One region of the Desulfonatronovibrio hydrogenovorans DSM 9292 genome, then DNA from elsewhere that is predicted to be linked to it. Evidence: riboswitches for the same ligand, from Rfam matches in the RefSeq annotation. Region 1 holds a riboswitch; the other holds the start of a gene.
The links. A riboswitch is a leader RNA that binds a small molecule or an ion and turns the genes downstream of it on or off. The one in region 1 is predicted to bind thiamine pyrophosphate.

Region 1 (10,835 bases):
CCGCTCCGGTGGAAGGAGATTCATCCAGCAGGGTCAGGAGAATATGCTCCACACTCACATATTCATCCTGCATGGCCTTGGCCAGATCCTGGGCCTTGAGAAGCAGGGAGTTGAGCCTCTGAGTAACATATATCTGGCCGGGCTGAACCCCGGGACCGCTGACGCTGGGCATTTTTGTCAACTTGTCATCTATGGCTGTTCTGACTGCTTCCGGGTCATAGCCTGCATGCTTGAGCACCCTGGGAGCCAGGCCATTGTCCTGATCCATAAGGGCCTTGAACACGTGCTCCACATCCACCTGCTGATGTCCAAGACGGACTGCGGTTTCCTGAGCCAGGGCCACAGCCTCCTGCGATTTCTGGGTAAATTTATTGATATCCATGCTTATCCTCCATTGTTCATTATTGTGGATCTTAAGAAGACGTCATCAGATCAGATTTCTGAGCTGAGTAATCTCTTTTTCCATGACCTCTATTCTCTCCAGAAGGTCAACAATTATAGTTCCGCCAATGGTGGGAAGCTCAAAATCCCGGCAGATTCGCATCAGCTTCTGGACCCTTAGGATCTCCCTTTCCGGAAAATGGAAATTTTCATCGGAAATCCGAATGGCTTCAACCCAGCCCATCTCCACAAGCTCAGAAAGACGATACGGACAGACTCCGGTTCTCTGGACGAACTGAGACCAGTGGATGAGGTTGGATCTTATCAGAGACCCTTGGGTTTTCTTCTGAATTCCATGGTTTTGCATATAATCGGCCTCCACCTTGCTGAACAGACGATCCAAAGACCGCCCTGCTAAATAATTCTATCCCCGGGGATTATAGTCCGAAGCTTTGGACAACTCCTCCCACAGCTCCCTTTCCCTGAGTGACGCTTCTCTGGGAACCCGGATCATGATCCGCACCAGCTGGTCACCCTTGGCAGATCCCCTGCCCATGCCTTTTCCCTTGATTCGCATTTTCTGGCCGCTGCTGATTCCCTGGGGAATTTTCATTTCCACTTCTCCGTCCAGGGTGGGTACCCGGACCATGCTTCCCAGGGCGGCCTCCCAGGGAGCCAGAGGCAGGTCATAGATAATATTATTACCGTCAAGCTTAAACACCGGGTGTGGGATAATCCTGACCTTCAGATAGAGATCGCCGGATTGTCCGCTTCCCATACCCGGGGACCCCTGCCCGCTAAGCCTGATCCTGTTCCCATCCTTGATTCCCGGCGGAATATTCACGCTCAGGGTCTTGTTCTGGACCATGGGTCTTCCATCAGGTCCAATAACCTGCTCCTGAAGGGTTATACTTTTGCTCCCGCCCTTATAGGCTTCTTCCAGGCTGAGTTCCAAGGCTGCTTCAGCATCCTGTCCTTTGCGGGCAAAAGTCCTTCCGGAAAAAGGGTCCCTCTGGAAGCCCTGGGCACCACCCCGGCTGAATCCCCCACCAAAAATCGTTTCAAAAAAATCACTGAAATCAAAGCCTGCTCCCTGCTGGTCTCCACGAAATTCAAAATGGACGTTTTCATAACCAGGAGGCGGCTGAAAATTCTGGCCGTGCTGCCAGTTGGGACCAAGGGAGTCGTAAAGCTTTCTCTTTTCATCATCCTTGAGCACTTCATAGGCTTCGGTGACTTCCTTGAATTTGTCCTCTGCCTTGGGATCATTGGGATTGAGGTCTGGATGATACTTCTTGGCCAGCTTCTTGTAGGCCTTGGAGACCTCCTCCTTGGACGATTTCTTGTTAACTCCCAGGATTTTATAATAATCCTTGTATTCCATATTAAGATGATCCCCCTTGACATTTTTTTGCCTGATCAAAGCAATTATTATATTGACCGCCAAAGCTGCCATCCCATGGCCCTGGCCTGACAAAACTGACTATAATACTGGCCCCATGAACAGGTAACTTTTTAAAAAACCGTACCAGGTCCGGCACTTTGCTGACCTGTTGAGTTCGCTGCTGCCTGTCCCGGTCCAGACCCAGAAAGCCTGGAATAACAACCAAAAAACTTTGCCTGGTAACGGTTTCCTGAACTGCAACCAGCCGGACATTGATGTCCCTTAAGGTCTGCACATCATAATAACCCGACATTCTTAATTAAGTCAGGATGCATCCAAGTCAAGTCATGACCTCCTCCGAGGTCTTGGCCAAGCCATAGCACAACCATCCAAAACCTTTCAACGAAAAAGGTGGAGGGGTTAAATAATCAAATGCCCCGGCCCCTTGAGGTACCGACCGTTTACTTGGTCAGCTTCCCAAAGGATCGGGGCATTGCAGGACCGGGAAAGCCCTGTTAACCGGACAGACCCGGGTTAGAGCTTTTCCAGAATACTCTGGGCAACCTTTTTACCGGACATGAGCATACCCCCGAAGATAGGTCCCATGCGAAAAGACCCAAAAGTGGCATTGGCCGACATCCCGCAGACATAAACCCCTGGGAATGCCTCCCTGGTATTCTCCAGGGTGCTTTGCTCGGCCTTTTCCGCCCACATGGACTTTTCTCCTTCAAGACTTCCGGAAGGAGTATTCAGTCTGGCATCTATCTTTCTCTGGATGACCTGCATGACTTCTACCGGATGTCCAGTGGATTCCACCATGTATTTGGTCCGTACAGTCAGGGGATCAACATGCAGACCAGAGGTTTCCACTGCTGACCAGTTTATGACCAGGCCGGTGACCCTGTTTTCCCTGATCATGACGTCTTCCACAGAAACCAGATTAAAGAACCTGGCCCCGGCCCGGCAGGCTGCAGACCCAATGGTGCAGACCGCTTCCACTGAATCAGCAGTAAAGTATCCGGGCTGATATTCCCGGGACCTGACTCCAAGCTCGTCCAGGATTTCCTTGGCTTCTTCCTGAATCACGATCTCGTTGAACATCATTCCTCCGCCCCACATTCCCCCTCCCAGGGAAAGCTTTCGCTCAAAAACCGCAACTTTCTTTCCTGCACCAGCCAGGTAATAGGCTGCAACCATGCCCGAAGGGCCTGCCCCGCAGATGGCCACATCAAGTTCAAGGCAATCCATCAGCTTTCTGGTGTAGGTGTCGATGATAGCCCGGGAAATAATGATCTCATCCAATGCCATGTTCTTCTCCTTTGGTTGGGGTTAAAAAAAAGGGCTGATTCCGGAGAAGGAAACAGCCCTGAAAAACACCCCAATCAGGAGGAATGTCCAAATTACTTCCAGTGCCGCTTTCCTACGCCGGTATTAACCGGATCAGGTTCCAGGGGTCTTCCGGCAAACCGGAATCTCAGGAAAAACCTCCCCCAGCGACTTAAACACAGGCTCCACAATCAGCCCGTAAACAAAGAACGTCAAACTGACCCCAGCTATACCTCAAAAAAAAAATCCGGGCAACTGCCCCAAACCGGAAACTTTCAGTACCAGGTCCGGATAATGACATTCAAAGGCTTTTGTATTACCAGGACCCATGAATTTTATTTCCAGGTTAAGCTCCCTGGCCCTGAAATGGCTGGCTGTATTTGTAACCGGAGCAGCCCTTTTGGGGGCTTGGCAGCCTGAATTTTTCTCCTTTTTTACCGGCCATGTCCCCCTTCTTCTGGCCATCATCATCTTCGGCATGGGCGCCACCCTGACCCTGCCTGACTTTGGCCGGGTCCTGAAACATCCTGGAAAGATTTTCTTTGCAGCTCTGCTTCAGTACACCATCATGCCGGTGGGAGCCTGGGGCATTGCGGTTCTGTTCAGCCTTCCTCCTGAACTGGCCGTGGGTCTGGTCCTGCTGGGTTCATGCCCAGGAGGCACAGCATCCAACGTCATCACCTACCTGGCCAGGGGTGACGTGGCCCTGTCCGTGACCATGACCGCCTTCTCAACCATGCTGGCTCCCCTGGTCACGCCTCTGCTGGTCTGGAGCCTGGCTGGTCACTGGCTGGAAATTCCCGTGGCCGGCCTGTTCAGGTCCATCCTGACCATCGTCATTCTGCCTATTGCCCTGGGCCTTGCCTGCAGAAGCCTGTTCCCCAGGACCATTCAGGCAGGGATAAACATCCTGCCCATCATATCCATGCTGGCTATTTGTCTGATCGTTGGAGCCATCACCGGCCAGCACGCCCGGGAATTTTTCAGAATCAGCCTCATGGGAGCTGCTGCCATTCTGGCCCACAACGTACTGGGACTTGGGCTGGCCTGGACAATGGGCTGGTGGGCAGGGTTTAAAAGACCTCAACTCAAGGCCTTGACCCTTGAAGTGGGTATGCAGAATTCTGGCCTGGCCGCCACCCTGGCCCTGGCCCATATCCACCCCCTGGCCACCCTGCCCGGTGTCCTGGCCAGCGTCTGGCAGAACATCACCGGCCCGGTTCTGGCCTCGTTCTGGACTTCAAAACCGGATTCAGGACCTGATGCCCTGGGTAAAAACAGGGCAGCCTGCCAAAAGAATATCACCTGACAAAAATAATTCAGATGCAATGATCAATCCGGAAGATTTTTTCAAAAAATGGTTTAAAAAGGCCTTTGCCCTGGGCCGGAAACGGACTATGCAGTCCTGCGCCATCAAGCTTGAGCAGACTGATTTTCCAGGTACTGGAAACAGCAGGGTCCAGGTGGAAAAAAAGGAGATATTGCGGCTCAACAACACTTTGATCAGTCCGGAACAGGGGAAAAAATTCGTTGAGTTTGTGCTGAAGGATTTAAACAGGGGCCTGCAGGTGGAAGTGAATTTCTCCCGGCGCACAACCTCCAGATGCTGGGGAAGCGTCACCAGGAAAGGGAAAAGAATCAACATCTACCGCTGGTCTGCCTGGGTGCTGATTCATGAAATTGGACACGTCCTGACCAGAGTTGAAAAAAAACAGAACGGACGCAGAATTATCCATGGCCCCGAATTCGGCTGGGCTACAACTCAAGTCTACAGACTCTGGCTCCAGTTCAGCCGGGATGACAGGTATTACTGACCCGGTTGCCTGCTGATCCTTTTACCGGACTCTCAGATGATCCTGTATAAAGGACCGCCCCGCTCTCCCAGCCTGTCTACCCGTTTTTCAACTTCAGGATCATCTTCCAGCACTGGTGGATGATACTGTTTAAGCCTGGCATCAATGAGCATGCCCTTGGTCGCACCAAAATGCTTGCAATGGACGAATTCGCCGATGCCGTAAATATCTGTGGCCGGATCAGACCTGGTAAAAACAACCCACAAAAAATTGTTCCAGCCGGCAGCCGTAAAATCAGCATCATCCGCCACCACCACCAGGGGAAATTGTTCCATTCCTGGAACCTGCTCCAGCCTGGAGCCCAGCTCAGCCATGGCTGGATCATGACTGTCCCTGTTCCGGGTGTTTCCAGGTCCCTGAACCACCATGATCCCCGGCGCCATGAACCTGACCCTGCTGAATCCCTGGCCAAGGTCCAGATCCCTGGGCAGCCTGGTACCCAGATCCCTTTTGATCCGACCGGCAGCAGCCATAATCAGCTTGGACCCCTGATTCAGGCTGATACCAGAATAGTCCAGGGTATCCATGGTCGTTCTGGTGATGAAATGCAGGTCCCTGGTAAAGTCCAGGCGTTTAAGCACATGGCTGAAAAAAGCTGGAATGCGCTTGGCAGAAAGGCCTGGATCATCTTCCCTGGCTGCAATGATCAGGTACTTGGATAAAGAGGTCTGACTCTGGCCAAGCAAATTCATGGCACAGGTCAGAAGCTCCTGGGGCTGCCTTTCCCGGGCAAAGGGTACATAACTTTCCCGGCCCACTGCCAGAAGCAGGGGGTGAACCCCGGCTGCATCCACGGCATGGACCTCGTGCACACCACTGAATACCGAAGGAATGAGCTGGTGGGTCAGTTCATGAATAAGTGTTCCAAAGACTGTATCCTCCTGGGGAGGTCGACCCACTGTGGTAAAGGGCCAGATGGCATCCTTGCGGTGGTGGATCTGGTCAACCCTGAGCACTGGAAAATCGTGTTTCAAACTGTAATAGCCCAGGTGATCCCCAAAGGGACCTTCAAGGAGTTCCCTGTTCAGATCGACCCGGCCTGAAATGCAGAAGTCCGCTTCAGCAGGCATGGGCAACCCATTGGCGGCTTTAACCATCTTGATCCTGTGTCCGGCCAGGGCCCCGGCAAAGATCAGTTCAGGCACGTTTTCCGGCAAGGGCATGACCGCAGCCAGGGTCATGGCCGGTGGTCCGCCGATGAACACGTTCACCCGCAATGGTTCATTCCTTTCAATGGCCTGCTGGTGGTGCAGACCAATGCCCCGGTGGATCTGGTAATGAAGCCCGACTTCCTGATTCAATTTGAAATCATTGCCTGTCAACTGGACCCGGTACATGCCGATGTTGGAATTCATAAGGCCCGGCCTGGCCGGATTCTGTGAATAAACCTGAGGCAGGGTCACATATGCACCGCCATCCATGGGCCAGGAAACAAGGTTTGGCAGATTCTCTATCCTGGTTTGTCCCTGCTGGATCGGTCCGGACTTGACCGGCCTGGGCCAGATCCTGGCCAGCATGGGCAGGACGTCAAAATACTTCCAGGGTGCCTTAAAAAAAAGCAGAGGGTCGATCTTGAGTTTAAACAGTTTGTCCAGGGTGGCCAGGGTGTCCCGGAAAATATACCTGGCCCTGGCCATGGTGCCGAACATATTGGCAGCCATGGGAAACCCGGTTCCCTTGACATTGGTAAACAAAAGGGCCGGGCCCTTGTGCTGGAAGACCCTGCGCTGAATGGCCCCGGCCTCTATGTACGGATCAACTTCCTGATCTATCCGGACCAGATCGCCCCTGGCTTCCAAAGCGTCAAGGCATTGCTTGGTATTCCTGTATCCCATAATATTTATTCCTTGATTACCAAATCAGTAAAATCGACCCGGTCTTTATCCGAACATGACCCAATTGCGAATAAGGCTTTCTTGCTCACTGGTCTGCTGTAGCCAGCTTGATCCCGAGGACTGCAAAACAGGCTGCAAAAGAACGCTGCATCCACTTTGCCACAACCGGAGAGTTCACCACATATTTACGAAAACCATCAGCCGAAATTCCGTAAACAATAAAAACCACCAGGGTCATGCACATGAACGCAATACTCAGCATGGTCATCTGCCAGATCGGAGAACCAGAACCCGGAGCAACGAACAAAGGCAAAAAAGCCAGAAAAAATATCGACAGCTTAGGATTTAAAATATTAATCAGAAACCCCCTCCTGACAATACTCCACACCCCAATATTAGATTGTCCGGAATCAAATTTCAAGGCACCTGATTCACGCCACATGGTCCAGGCCAGATAAAGCAGGTATGCTGCCCCGACATATTTCATGACCTGAAAAGCCACTGCACTCATGTGCAAAATGGCAGACAACCCCAGAACACTGGCCAGAAGATGGGGAACAATGCCCATGGTACAGCCCGCAGCTGCAGCCAGACTGGCCTTGCGTCCGCAGAACAGACCATTGGAAACCGTATAAATGACCCCTGTGCCCGGAATCATGACCACTACCAGGGAAGTAATCAGGAACTCCACACTGAACATAATAGTCCTCAATAATAGTTATTTCAATGGTGTCTAAAAATTATCAGATAACGACCCAAACATGCATACCTTAAAACAGCCTTTTTCTGCCCTGTTCTTAACGGATGATGGCCCTGGGCCGGGTCATGTTTTCCGGCTTTAACAGATCATCCAGCTCTTCCCTGGTCAGCCACCCCTTTTCCAGGACCAGATCAAAAACACTGCTGCCGGTTTCCAGGGCTTCCTTGGCAATGGCCACAGACCGTTCATAGCCCAGGACCGGATTAAGGGCAGTAACCAGGCCGATACTGTTCTGAACGTACTCCAGGCAGCGCTGTTCATTGGCTTCAATGCCTGCAATACACCTGCTGTTCAGGACTATGGCTGCGTTTTTCAGGATCATCAAGCCGTGCAGCAGGCAGTAGGCCATGATAGGCTCGGCCATATTCAGCTCAAGGTCGCCTGATTCAGCAGCCATGGATACTGTAACATCGTATCCAACAATGGTGAAACAGACCTGGTTGACCATTTCCGGGATGACCGGATTGACCTTGCCGGGCATGATGGATGAACCAGGCTGCATGGGTGGCAGGAGGATCTCGTTCAAGCCGCAGCGCGGTCCGGAAGAAAGCCAGCGCAGGTCCTTGCAGATCTTGGAGATCTGGACCGCAGCCCGCTTCATGTTCCCGGCCATCTGGACAAAACTGCCCGCATCCTGGGTGGACTGAACCAGGTTCAAGGCCTGCCGGACCGGAAGACCGCTGACTTCAGTCAGCTTGCTGGTAACCAGTTCAGCATAGCCTGGAGGGCTGTTAATGCCTGTGCCAATAGCTGTGGCTCCCATATTGATTTCCAGAAGACCATGGGCTGCCACCTGCATGCTGTCCATGGCCGAACCAATGGTGATGGCATAGGACCCGAATTCCTGGCCCAGGGTCATGGGCACGGCATCCTGATTTTCAGTCCGGCCCATCTTTAGAACATGAGAAAACTCCTGTTCCTTAATTTCCAAAACCTTTTTCAGCTCATCCAGGGCACCCAGAGCGTCCTGGATGGACAGATACACGGCCAGCTTGACTGCAGTGGGATAAGCATCATTGGTGGACTGGGAACAGTTCACACAATCATTGGGATGGACATGCTGGTATTCTCCCTTTTGATGGCCCAGGATTTCCAGAGCCCGATTGGCAATGACCTCGTTGGCGTTCATATTGGTCGACGTGCCTGCCCCGCCCTGGAGCATATCCACTACGAACTGATCATGCAGTTTGCCGTCCAGGATTTCATCGCAGGCCGCACAGATGGCCTGCATGTTCTGTTTGGACAGAACGCCCAGCTCTGCATTGGCCATGGCTGAAGCCTTTTTCACAAAGGCCAGGGATCTGACCAGGTGGGAAAAATTTTTCAAAGGCGTACCGGATATGGGAAAATTTTCCAAGGCGCGCATGGTCTGGATGCCGTAATAAACATTGTTGGGCACTTCGCGCTCTCCCAGGAGATCATGCTCCACCCGGACATCACGCAGCAAATTTTCTTTTCCACTGCCATTTCCAGAGGTCAGCTTGTCCGTAGCATAGCGCAGCCGGTCATTGATCCTGCGAGCCACCTGGGCCACAATCCGGTAAAATACTTCAGGATTGTCCTGACGCAGCTTTTCCCAGACCTCCCTGGACACCTGGACCACAGTAACCCCTTTACCAGTCAGTGCCCCCACTGCATGGGGCGCATCATCCAGAAGAGCAGCCTCACCAATCATGGCTCCGACTCCCAGGGAGGCAAGATGAACCTGAGAACCATGCAGACCGCGAACCAGCTCGACTTCACCCTCTTCCACAACCCCGAACCACAATCTGGGCGTTGATTCATGAAAAAGCCAGGCACCTGGAGCATAGGTTTTTCTGACCCCTTGGCTCAGGATGGTCTCAAGATCCTTCTGGGCTATCCCGGTTTTGGAAGAAGTGCGTTCAACAACCCGTTCACCTATGGGTTGGGCCTGATTATTCTTGTGCATGCAGGGTTTCCTTTAATTATTGGGCTGGGTTGATTTTGGACTGCTCCCGGCTTGAATAAGCCGGTTATAAAAAATACCATTTTCATCCAGAACTGGATCCGGCTGACAGGCATGAATCCAGGCCGGGCAGAATCAGTACCTGGCAAAGATAAAATGAGTATGGAGAAACATGACTTCTGTCAAATATAAAGCCGGGTTGGAGCAATGCTGAAACAGGCGGGCAATCAGGAGCGGTTTGGCCTGAGCCTTTGCTTGCGCTGGGCAGTATATTTCCACCAGGGCCGGGCCGGGGCACCTTCCATGAACCGGACAATGGAGATAAACACATCCAGCAGGCACGGATCATGTCTCTGCCCGGTTTTTAAGTTGATTTGATCATACATGGCATAAGGGTCCAGGCCGGGCAAGTCCGACGGTTTATCAATACCCAGGGTCCTGAGTCTGGCAGCTATGGCCGGACCCACATTGGGCAGGTCTTCCAGCCTGTTTATCTTTGTCCTGGACTGCTCCATCCTAGACCTGACCTTTGAGGTATTTCTGCCGCAGATCTTCAGGAAACTTTTCAATGGCATATCTTAACATGGTTCGAGGCATACTCTGATAATGGTTTTGCAAAAAAACATCTTCCACCTCTCTGTCCCGTTTGCCGATCTCCCTGAGCATCCATCCCACAGCCTTATGAATCAGATCGTGACTGTCAGATATGAGCTGTTCAGCGATCCTGAGTGTTTCATCAAACTCGCCTTTTTTTATAAAATAAAATGTAGACATGACTGCAATGCGCCGCTCCCAGATGTCGGTTGATTCGGCCAGCTGGTAAAGAAGAGAGCGGGAACGGCTGAAGAGGTAGGCTCCAACAATGTGCTCAGCCGATACATCCACCAGGTCCCAGTTATTGATGTACCGGGTATGATCCAGGTATGCCCGGAAAATTTCCTCCTGCTCGTGCCTGGCCCCCTTTTGATACTTGTGCCCGAGAATAATCAGGGCCAGAAGACGTTCCTCATGAAAAACCGATTTAAGCAGGATCAAAGCCTGATCAAGTTCAATATTCCGGTACTTCTTAGCCACCAGACGGACTAAGGGAACACTGACCCCGAGAAACCGGTCACCCTGGCCATATTCTCCAGGGCCGGTTTTAAAGAAACGCTGCATGGTACTGGCCCTGTCCTGGTCAGCATGGTCCAGGAGTGCACTTCGAATCTCTTCCACCCTTATATCCCCATAGATGACATTTGAATTACCAGCTGCTCAAAAAACTTTATCAGGCAGTTAAAAAACAGTTCCGGTCAACCTTCAATGAAGTAGTCCGTATCCACCTTTTTGACTTCATATACTACGGCAGAACTAACACCAACCCCGTGAT
Region 2 (10,835 bases), 220 kb from region 1:
TCGGGAAATATCCAATACAATCGTCAGGTTAAAAAAACTTGGGGTTGCTGTCCCTCCGGCCTTGCGGACAGAAAAGCACAGGCTCTCATCACTTTTGAATTCAAAAGCAGAGGGTTATGATTCTCTTGTTTATCTGGCCTATGAATTCGAGGGAATTCTGCAGGACTTAAGGTTCCGGATGGGCGGCCAGCCTGAAAAACCATTAAAGGCAAAGAATCGTCCGCACAGTGCCAGCGTTGATAAAAACGACAGGGAAATACTCCGGGAATACATGATGATTGCCTTGGAGAACCTTGGAGGCAGAGCCAGGGTGACCAGTGTTCTGGAGGAGATGACCAGGCTTCTCAAGAAAAAAATGCTCCCTGGAAACCTTGAACTTTACCAGGATGGGAAAAAGATATCCTGGACAGCCCAGCCCCAGGATAACGGTATAGCTCAATTAGCTGGCAAAAGAGCAGGTTATGATGATCTTCCCCTGGATGTATGGGAATTCGAAGAAAAAAGCATTAGAAAGCATATTGGTTAGCTTTTCCAGGCCGTTATTCTTTTAGCTGGGTCAGGGGCAAGGTGTGATTACCAGGAAAAAACTGAATATCTACGATAAAATTTTTAAACATTTTATCTCCAAGGACAAGGGGTGCATACTTGCCATTACCAGTGATCAGCTTTTTTCCAAGGTGATCAGAGGGGCATTCAGGTCAGCCGGACTGCCTACTAATTCTCTTTTTAACTGTTCCCAGCTGGATAAGGCCATATCTCAAGGAAAAAGTCTGCTGGTCAGATTTACCCAGGTAATTTTTCTGGTGGATACCACCATGGAGGGGAAAACAGGTGTTATTCACCTGAAGAGTATCAAAGAACTCATGGGTAGCAGCTGCAGGATTGTTGTTGCAACCAATGAAGTGGGCAGGGAAAGGATTATACAGATGTATGAGATGGGAGCGGACAATGTCATAATAAAGCCCATTTCAGTTGATTCCTTGATCCAGAAAATTGCCCATACCATAAATCCCAACAAAAAAATCGGCAGGCTGGTGGATGAATGCCGGGCCATGATTGCCCTGGATGAGCTGGATAAGGCAGAGGAAACAGTTCAGGCCATCATCTCCATCAAGGCGGACAGTCCCATTGCCTATATTTTGAAGGGAGATATTGCCAAGAAAAAAAAGGAGTTTGATACTGCAGAGCAAAATTATCTCCAGGCTTCAAGGTTCAATGGACATTACCTTGACCCTCTAAAGAAGCTGGCTGAATTATATTCTGATACCAACCGCCTGGAAAAAAAACTGGAACTGCTTAAAAAACTGGATGTGATCTCTCCCCTGAACCCTGAGAGAAAAATTGACATTGCCCAGACCTATCTTGAGGCAGGTAATGAAGAAATGGCCATTCAGAATTTTAACTTGGCAGTGGAGCAGGTAAAAAAACAGGTCGGGGAAATGATTTGCGGGACCTTGATGAAGATCGCCAGAAAGGCTCAAGGAGTCAGGCCGGATATAAGCAGTAAATACATCAGCATGGCCATTGAGCAGAAGGGTAAGCTTCTGAGCAGAGAAGATCTATGGATGATTGCAGAGATGGGGGTGGCCCTGAGGCAGCAGGGCAAATGGCAGGAGGCCATTTCCTATTATAAAAGAGGCCTTGAAGTGGCACCACTGAGTGGATACCTTTATTATAATATCGGAGTGGCCTATCTGCAGGGAAAAGAGTTTTACAAGGCCTTGTCCAGTTTTCAGAAGACCATTGAGTATTCTCCGGAAATTCTCAAGAAGCAGGCTGTGATCCCCTGCAATATAGCTAAGGCCTATATAGGCCTTGGCAGGAAGAAAGAGGCGGCAAAGTTCCTGAACATGGCCCTCAAGCAGGACCCGGATCATAAGGAAACCAAAAGGATTCTGCTGACCGTCTGGAAGAAAAAGATTTCAGCATCCCGCCAACCACACCAGTCATAACTATCTGGTCCTGCTTTGAGGGCTAATGGTCTGTATCTTGCTTTTGTGATTCAGTTAAGGATCACCAAGGAGGATGACCATGGACTCAACCAGCCTTTATTCATTAAAATCAAACCCTTTTCATGGGAATGAATGTTTCCTGCCCAAAGGAATGAACAGCACTGGCCAGTCAAAAAAATGTCAGGACACTGACTATCCTTGTTATTCAAGGGATCTGCCAGACGACAGGGTAAGCATCAGTCTGGGATCAGCTTTCAGGGCAGAGCCAGCTGGGTCAGCCATAAAAGCAAGTCTGGCTGAAATTGCCCCTGGCAAGGAGGATAAGCACAAAAAGCGGCCGGTTCCGGAAGGATCAGCCAGAGAAGGGGCACAGTCCAGGCATGAGGATAGCAGGGAACAGCCGTATTCAAGGGTTGATCTGTATGTTAAGGGCGTCGAGTCAAGGGAGTTCTTGCCGGTGGAGCTTTCAGAGTACAGCTACAGCCTTAGAAAGTATTACAGCAGACTGCTGGGTCGAATTACTGTCTAGAGAAAACCCTGGAAGGGTCAAGGGGATCATGAGCTGAAACCGGACTTGAATCAGGATTTATCCAATGAATTTTTTCATCTCCTGCCGGACCAGCTCAAAATCTTTTTCAAGTACCTGGATCAAACTTTTTACTTTATCAGAATCACCATTCTTCCCGGCAGCTTCAATGCGTCCGGCTGTTTTTGCCAGGGACATGCAGCCGGTATTAGCAGCAGTACCTTTGATGGAATGGGCTGTTCGACCGGCTTTTTTCAGGCGGTTCTCCCCAAGGCAGGCCTTGATTTCATGGATCTGATCCGGGATTGTATGAAGAAACAGCTGGGCAATCTCCCTGGCTGCATTCAGGTCATTGGCAAGCCTGTCCATTAAAGCCACCTGGTCAAAGACTCTGTAGGGCGATGGTTCTGGCTGCTCTTCTGGGGGCAAAGGTGAAGACCGGTTTTTTCCGGTCATGTCTGCTGGGTTCAGATCCATGGGAATCCATTTAGTCAACATATCAGCCAGATCTCTGCTCCGGACAGGTTTGGTTAAATAATCGTCCATGCCAGCTTCAAAGCCTTTTTCCCGGTCTTCCTTCATGGCATGGGCTGTGAGGGCAATGATGGGAACCCGGAATGCCCCGGATTGATTATTAGTTCCAGATGGAGGCTGCTTGGGGTCGGCCTGGCCGGTTCTGCCATGATCCTTGCCCGGAATGTTCAGGCCAGCCATATTGTCCTCAATTTTCCTGATTTTTCTTGTGGCTTCCAGACCGTCCATGCCCGGCATCTGAATGTCCATCAGGATAAGGTCAAAACTTTTTTTCTCAAAGGCCTGAACAGCCTCCACACCATTATGGGCCAGATGAACCCGGTGGCCCATATTCTTGAGGTTTTTCATCACTACCATCTGGTTAATTTTATTGTCCTCTACCAGGAGTATTTCTGAAGCCTGATCTCCCCTGACATTCAGGGCCTGATTGTTGTTACCCAGTTTGGGTTCATGCCTGGGACAATCCTGGACATCCACTCCCAGTTCAACCGTGAAGCTGAACTTTGACCCCCGACCCGGGATGCTTGTGGCCTGGATTTCTCCGTTCATGAGCTTTACAAGCTGCTTGGAAATGGCCAGTCCAAGACCTGTTCCCCCGTATTTTCTTGCTGCAGTGGTGTCTACTTGAGAAAATTTATGGAAAAGAAGATGTATCTTATCTTCAGGGATTCCAATGCCGGTATCCATGACCGAAAATTCGACCATACAGCTGGCTGGGGACTGTGACACCATAAAGGCTTTGAGGGTGATTTTGCCAGTATCAGTAAATTTGAGAGCGTTTCCAGTCAGATTGGTCAGGACCTGAAGAAGTCTGAGCTCGTCTCCTCGAACACAGGAGGGCAGCTTGGGGTCCTTGATGAAATCAAATGCCAGACCCTTGTCTCTGGCTCTTTGAGCCATGTTCCGGGAGAACTCATCCAGCAGGACGGGCAGGTCAAAATCACTGGTTGCCAGTTCAAGCCTTCCAGCCTCTATTTTGGAAAAGTCCAGGATGTCGTTGATCAGCGTCAGCAGGGTTTCACCGCTGGACCGGATTATCTCTGCGAATCTCTTTTGGTCCTGGCTCAATGCTGACTGAAGCAGGTGTTCGGTCATCCCGATAACGCCGTTCAAGGGAGTCCGGATTTCGTGGCTCATATTGGCCAGGAATTCGCTTTTGGCGATGTTGGCGGATTCTGCCTCCTGCTTGGCCCTGATCAGGCTGCTTTCTGTTTTTTTCAAAAGGGTTATGTCCTGAAATACGGTATAGACCATGTATGGTCTTGCTGACCCGGGTCTGTACAGGGGTACGGCAGTAATAATTATCCAGATGTAATCTTTTTGATGAGGATTTAAGATGCCCATCACCTTGTTGAGAATTGATTTTCCGGTATGATAGGCAAGGAAGGCTGGAAGTTCATTTTCTGGATATCTGGAACCGTCTTCTCTGATGAATTCCCATTCCCGGGCCAGGAGGATGCCCTTTTTTACCTGATCCGGGGTCAGGCCCAGGATGCTCATTGCTGCCGGATTGGCCTCAACTATCCTGCCCTGGGCCGATTGGTAGATAACCCCCTGGGACATGGTTTCAAACAGGGTTTCGAATTTTTCCCGGGTGGATCTGCGTTCCATCTCCATAGCCCCACGGATGGCAAAGCTTTTCAGTAAAGAAAGGGCCTCAGGATCATAATGCATGGGCTTATCGTCCAGCATGGCCAACAGCCCGATGGTCTGACCTGAACTGTCTTTAAGGGGAGTACCCCAGTAGCTTTGAACCCCAAGCTCCACAAGCAAGTGGTCCTCTGGAAATTTTTTTTGAACATTGTCAGGATGGTGGCATGTGTCTGTGGTGATAACGTCAAAACAGGGCGTACCCTTAAGATTATAGGAGAAATTTTCACCAAAACCGTCATTGGCCCATACAGCAAGAGTCCTGGCGATATCCGGCTCATTGTTGTCAATGGAAGCTATAAGGGCATAGCGTGTGTCCTGGGAAGTGGCCAGAAGCCTGACCAGAAAACAAAAGACATCCTCTTGCGAACCAGCATCGCTTTCAGCAATGGCCTTTAGGGTTTCCTGGTATTTTTTTATCTGACTGGTGTCTCTGAAGACAACCACTGCACCTGTTTGCTGGGTGTGTTCAGTCAAAGACGAGACAGTAAGACTTACAGGGAACATCTTTCCATTTTTGGTGAAAAAGTGTTCCTGGGTGTGTCTTGTCCGGCCGTCTTTCAGGGTTTTGAAGACCGGACAGTCATGGCTGGGATAAACCTCGCCGTCTGGCCGGTGGTGGTGAAAAAGAAGGTGTTGGTTCTGATTGATCAGTTCTGTTCTGGAAAAACCCAGCATGTCCAGGGCGGCCTGGTTCACAAAGGTGCACAGTCCGTTGCTGTCCACCCCATATACTCCCTCCCCCAGGGCTTCCAGTAATGTGCCCTGCATCTGAAGATGACTGGTGGCCTCGTCCTGAGCTTTTTTTCTTGGGGTGATATCCGAGATAAAGCCCTGATAGTATGCGTTTTGGCCTTTTGGAGTCACTAGGCGAACATTCATGGATATCCAGAAAGTTGAGCCGTTGGTCCGGATATGCCGGCATTCAAAGTTGGTTACCATTCCCCTGGATTCAAGGAGGGTTTTGAATTTTTCCCTGTCCTCCGGGTTCAAGTAAAGCTGGTGCGGGATGTCTGTAACCCGTTTCACCATCTGTGCAGGAGAATCAAAGCCGTACATCTCTGCCATGGCCGGATTTACGCTTAAAAAAGTACCCTGGGGAGAAGACTGGAATATGCCGATGGGTGCCGAATCAATGATGTCCCGGAACTCTTCAAAGCATAAGGGTTGTTCTGGGCTGGTGTTTCTGTCAGGAGGGGATTGTCTGTTCATTGCTGTCCAGGGTTAATGGTTAGGACTCTTCAGCAGGATCCGGCCAGGGAGGGTTGGACAGGCAGCAGCTTCAGCCTGGACGGATCAAGGCAATTCAGAATTGGTCAGGGACTGCAATCTCCATCCAAAACCGGTCCTGTAACACAATGTCACTTTAGATCTGGTTTTGCAACCAGATCAGTCTGGTAAAGATCAGTTGTTCTCTGAAAAAAATGGCTGGTTCATGTCCCTTATCCGGAAGAATGCCTCAGAACTGGTCTGGATCCGGGTGGGCTGTCTTGAATGGGCGACAAGAGGCCTAGGCTTTTAAGAAGTTATGCCTGGGTATCAGCGGTGCCTGGCAGCATGGCCAGGGCCAGCTTCATCTCCTGGGAGAATCTGTTGTGAACCGCAGTGCGGATAGAATCGCTGGAGCCGGAAAAACGGGTTTTGCGTTCCTGGTAGACAGCCTGGATCATGTCTCGATCAGGATTGTCAGCCTGCTGCAGATCGACCTTTCCTGCGGCCCTTTGAAATATATTCATGGCTCCATGCACACCGTGCTGGACAGCCGTGCTCCACAGGACTTCTCTCAAGGCAGAGGATGCTGATTTAATATCCAGGCCGGTTCTGGCCTTAACCCCTCTGGCGGCTGGCAGATAAAAACTGTCATAGATGAACTGGTGCTGGAGGTCGGCAAAAAGCCTGGGATGCTGCTCATCAATTTTTTTCCATTCTTCAGGCATTGCCCCGGTTCTGGACCCGGTATTACCTGGTCCGGACTGACGCAATCTCTGGGAAAGATCAGGAGCTTTCGTGTCGAGAAATGTCAGGAATTCGTCCAGGGTGCCCATGCGGGACGAAAGCTGGTAAATTCCATAGCAGGTTCCGCCCATCCGATCATAACCAATGGCCCCGGAACGGTCTGCTGATTCGAATCTGGCTGCCAGGCTTCCCGGCCTGAGGTCTTCCTTCTGACCAGACTCAATTTCCTGGTGTTCAGGCTTTTTTCTGAAGGCAGCATGTTCCATATAGGCTGAAGTCGCTTTTTTCTGCAGGGTGGGATCAGGTGCATGGTCCCTGAATGCAGGACTATCAGCCAGACGGTTCTGCCCGGTGCTGACTGGAGCACTCCCGGACAGCAGCCCTGGGCCGGAACTGATGGTGGAGGCCAGGGCCATGGTCTGGATGGATACAGCCTGAAACCCTTTTAATCCACTCTGAAGATTGGATTCAAGGCCCTTAACCAGGAGACCATTCAGGGATGGGTCTTTTTGGTGGATGGTATTCAGGATTTCCAGAATTTGCGCCTGGCTGGAACTTTCAGGAACCTGGCTGCCTGAAGTTATTGCAGGGTCCAGTGAGGCGGCAGAAAAGTCAATTTTTTGTCTGATGGCGTTGGAGGCGTACCTGGGAGTATCGACTGTTATTGGCATGCGGATTCTGGCCTGGCCGGATTCTAAAGTCGGGGCAGCTGCAGGCTGTTCTGAAGCTCTGTCAGAAGCAACTGGACCGGTCCGACCCTGGTCTGGGGCCGGCATTGTCCTGGAATCAGCCAGTGATGGAGGCAGAGCAGCGGCCAGGTTGTTGTTCATGATCATTTCAAAGAGCCTGTATTCGCCTCCGGGTAGTTCCCCGGCTGCAGGGCTTTTGGACAGGCTGTTCCGCATGAAAGCCATCATATGTTGTTCAGGTTGTTTGATAATCATGTCCAGATCCTTTTTGGTTTTCATGTTATCATATTCAAGATTCAGGCCATAATTTGGGATGGTTGTTTGACGTGCATAATTTAAAGATCATGTCCAGGGATTGAACTGGTGGAATTATGCAGGAAAAGCCTTTGTCAGGATGATGAAACAAATGACAGTGCCTGCCAGGCATCTGACGCAGAAAAAAGGTTCTTGAAAATCAGTTGAAATAGTAAGGCGATTCTGGTTGAATGTATTTTTCGACCATGCCGCCTGGGGGCGTCCTGAAACATCAGGGCTGAGACAGCACCCCTTGAACCTGATCCGGGTCATACCGGCGGAGGGATAGGCGAGGATGGGCCGGATAATTGGAATTGCCCGGCCAGGCCTTCCTCTGCATATTCCTCCTGAACTTTATTACTGGGAGGATTTAATGAAAACCCAACTGGAAAAAGCCAAAGCCGGGATAATCACCCCGGAAATGGAAGCAGCCGCTGCCCATGAAGGAGTTGACAGCAGCAGGATCTGTCAGCTCCTGGCCAGGGGCCTGGCAGTACTGCCCAAAAATATCAAGCGTGATTTCAGGGAAATTCGGTCCATTGGTCAGGGGTTAAAGACCAAGGTCAATGCCAACCTGGGAACAAGCGGCGTCCTTGCTGACCAGGGTCTAGAGAAAAAGAAGCTGAACCAGGCGTTGCGGGCTGGAACCGACTCCATAATGGATCTGTCTACCGGCGGAGATCTGACCCGGATCAGGGAGATGTTTTTGGAACAGTCTCCGGTGATGGTGGGCAGCGTTCCCATATACGGTCTGGCAGCCAAGATGGTTCATCAGGGGCGACCTCTGAGCAGGATGGACAGCGATATCCTTTTCAGGGAAATCGAAGAGCAGTGCAGGCAGGGAGTGGACTATATAACCGTGCACTGCGGCATCACCAGCCGGTCTCTGGAAATGCTGGAAAGGTCCGAACGTATCATGCCCTGCGTCAGCCGGGGCGGTTCCATCCACATGAACTGGATTAAAAAGAATAAAAAAGAAAATCCACTCTTCGAGAACTTTGATACCCTTTTGGAGATTGCTGGCAGTTATGATGTCACCTTGAGTCTTGGTGACGGTCTGAGGCCGGGCTGTATTGCCGATGCTCTGGATCAGGCCCAGGTGGATGAACTGATGACCCTGGCCCATCTGGCCCGGAGGGCCTATGAGAAGGGGGTCCAGGTCATGATTGAAGGCCCGGGCCATGTACCCCTTGGCCAGATCAGCAGTCAGATAAAGCTCCAGAAAAGACTTTGCAACGATGCTCCTTTTTACGTACTTGGTCCGCTTCCCACGGACATCGCAGCCGGATATGACCATATAACCGCAGCCATAGGCGGGGCTCTTGCCGGGGCTGCTGGTGCTGATTTCCTGTGTTATGTGACTCCGGCCGAACACCTGGGCCTCCCTGATGAAGACGATGTGTACCAGGGGGTTATGGCCTGCAGGGTTGCAGGGCATATCGCGGACATTGAAAAAGGGGTGGCTGGCGCTCTGGAGCAGGACATGAAGATTTCAAAGTGCAGGCAGGCCCTTGACTGGGAAGGGATTATCTCCAATTCCCTGGATCCGGACCTGGTCAGAAAACGACTCCAGATTACGGACGATGAAAAGGGATGCTCCATGTGCGGAAAATTATGTGCTGTGAGTTGTGAAGAGAAGATGTAAATGGATAAAGTCGGATCCTGCCGAGTCGCCAGGCTGGCCGGGCTTGGTTTTGCCCTGGGTGCCACTGTGATCTGGTCTGGCAATTTTATTGTGGCCAGGGGGCTGAACGAACAGGTCAACCCAGCCACCCTGGCTATGTTACGCTGGCTTGTGGCCTGTCTGGTCCTTTTCCCCCTGGCCGGGGCTGGAACATGGAAAGACAGGCAGACAGTCAGGGTCAATCTCGGATATCTATTGTCAGCTGCCTTTCTAGGAGTGACGGTATTCAATACCCTGATCTATATAGCAGCCCACACTTCGACTGCTTTGAATCTTTCTTTGATAGCCACTTCTACCCCAATTTTTATAATTATTTTTTCCAGGATATTCCTGGGCGAGCCCATAACCTGGGCCCGGTCCGGAGGGCTGGTTCTGGCTGTTTCCGGGGTGGTTGTGCTGATAACCAGGGGTGACCTTTCTATTCTCAGGGAGCTGTCTTTTGCAGCTGGAGATTTGTGGATGGTGGCTGCTGCCATGATATTCGGCGGATACACTATCCTTATCAGGATAAAACCTGCTGAGATCAGTCAGGCAACCATGCTCATGTCCACTTTCGGTCTGGGCCTGGCCATGCTTATGCCCTGGGCCGGTCTTGAAATTTTTTTTAAAGGATTCCCTGCCATTACCATGGATATTCTGGGGTCGGTCCTGTATATTGGGATTGGGGCCTCGCTGGTATCGTTTTTTTTCTGGGCCAAAGCCATATCCCTTGTGGGTCCGTCCACAGCCGGGCTTATATACTATACTCTGCCTCTGTTCAGCGGGCTTGGCGCTTTTCTGCTTTTAGGGGAGCCCATTGGCTGGATTCATGCCCTGAGCGGGGTCATGATTCTTGGAGGAATTGCAGTTGCCACCAGGTGGTGATGGTCAGGACCAGGCTTTTTGGGACCGTTGACCAGTTAACCCTGGTAGTTTGAACTTGAATTCTATACTCTTGGGAAAAATAAACAGGAAGTTGGTATATGGAAGAAAAAACAAAAGTATCAGATCGATTGAAGGAATGGTGCCAGGCTCTAAAAAGTGCTGATCCGGAAAATATTCTGGCCTGTTATGATGTCCATGCATCTCTTCTGCCTACCCTGTCCTCCAGAATAAGAAGGACAAGGCCGGAACTCAGAGAGTATTTCGAGTTTCTGGTGCAGTTGGAACCGGGATGTACGGTCCAGGATGAGCATGTCAGAATTTATGGGGATATTGCCATAAACTCCGGCTCATACACCTTTCACGTATCCAAGGGTGGGGACAGGGCCGCAGTTCCGGCCAGATTTACCTTTGTGTATCGCAACACTGGCGACAACTGGTTGATTGTTGAACACCATTCGTCGCTTTTTCCCGACGACTAAAGGCTGGTGTTTTTTAGATTCAGCTGAAAAAAGGGTTGAGGATGAAGTAGACACCAAGGATCAGAATCAAGATCCCAGCCCCTTTCCTGAACCAGGTCCCGGCACCATGCCAGGCTTTCAGTTCAGTTACTCTCCTGGCCAGGGCGGCTGAGCATCCTGCCACCAGGATGGGCAGACAATGTCCCAGGGCAAAGAGAATGATCATGA

Region 2: linked by a shared signal. The riboswitch ahead of thiC (phosphomethylpyrimidine synthase ThiC) and the one ahead of P771_RS0107690 (sulfide-dependent adenosine diphosphate thiazole synthase) in region 1 are both predicted to bind thiamine pyrophosphate.

The regions. Positions count from the first base shown of each region.
Region 1 covers NZ_JMKT01000010.1:10,497-21,331, forward strand. Annotated here, with positions in the region: gene clpB (ATP-dependent chaperone ClpB) at 1-382, opposite strand, end outside; gene P771_RS0107675 (chaperone modulator CbpM) at 428-748, opposite strand; gene P771_RS0107680 (DnaJ C-terminal domain-containing protein) at 806-1,765, opposite strand; gene P771_RS0107690 (sulfide-dependent adenosine diphosphate thiazole synthase) at 2,300-3,073, opposite strand; TPP riboswitch at 3,166-3,267, opposite strand; gene P771_RS0107710 (bile acid:sodium symporter family protein) at 3,420-4,400, shown strand; gene P771_RS0107715 (hypothetical protein) at 4,420-4,905, shown strand; gene P771_RS0107720 (UbiD family decarboxylase) at 4,938-6,779, opposite strand; gene P771_RS0107725 (LysE family translocator) at 6,865-7,479, opposite strand; gene aspA (aspartate ammonia-lyase) at 7,577-9,469, opposite strand; gene P771_RS0107740 (helix-hairpin-helix domain-containing protein) at 9,694-9,981, opposite strand; gene P771_RS0107745 (DNA alkylation repair protein) at 9,983-10,681, opposite strand; gene P771_RS0107750 (restriction endonuclease) at 10,759-10,835, opposite strand, start outside.
Region 2 covers NZ_JMKT01000010.1:227,553-238,387, reverse strand. Annotated here, with positions in the region: gene P771_RS0108955 (hypothetical protein) at 1-526, shown strand, start outside; gene P771_RS0108950 (tetratricopeptide repeat protein) at 570-1,952, shown strand; gene P771_RS0108945 (hypothetical protein) at 2,032-2,481, shown strand; gene P771_RS18320 (PAS domain S-box protein) at 2,539-5,874, opposite strand; gene P771_RS18315 (VgrG-related protein) at 6,189-7,562, opposite strand; TPP riboswitch at 7,807-7,905, shown strand; gene thiC (phosphomethylpyrimidine synthase ThiC) at 7,975-9,246, shown strand; gene P771_RS0108915 (DMT family transporter) at 9,247-10,149, shown strand; gene P771_RS0108910 (SgcJ/EcaC family oxidoreductase) at 10,248-10,628, shown strand; gene P771_RS0108905 (cytochrome c biogenesis CcdA family protein) at 10,648-10,835, opposite strand, start outside.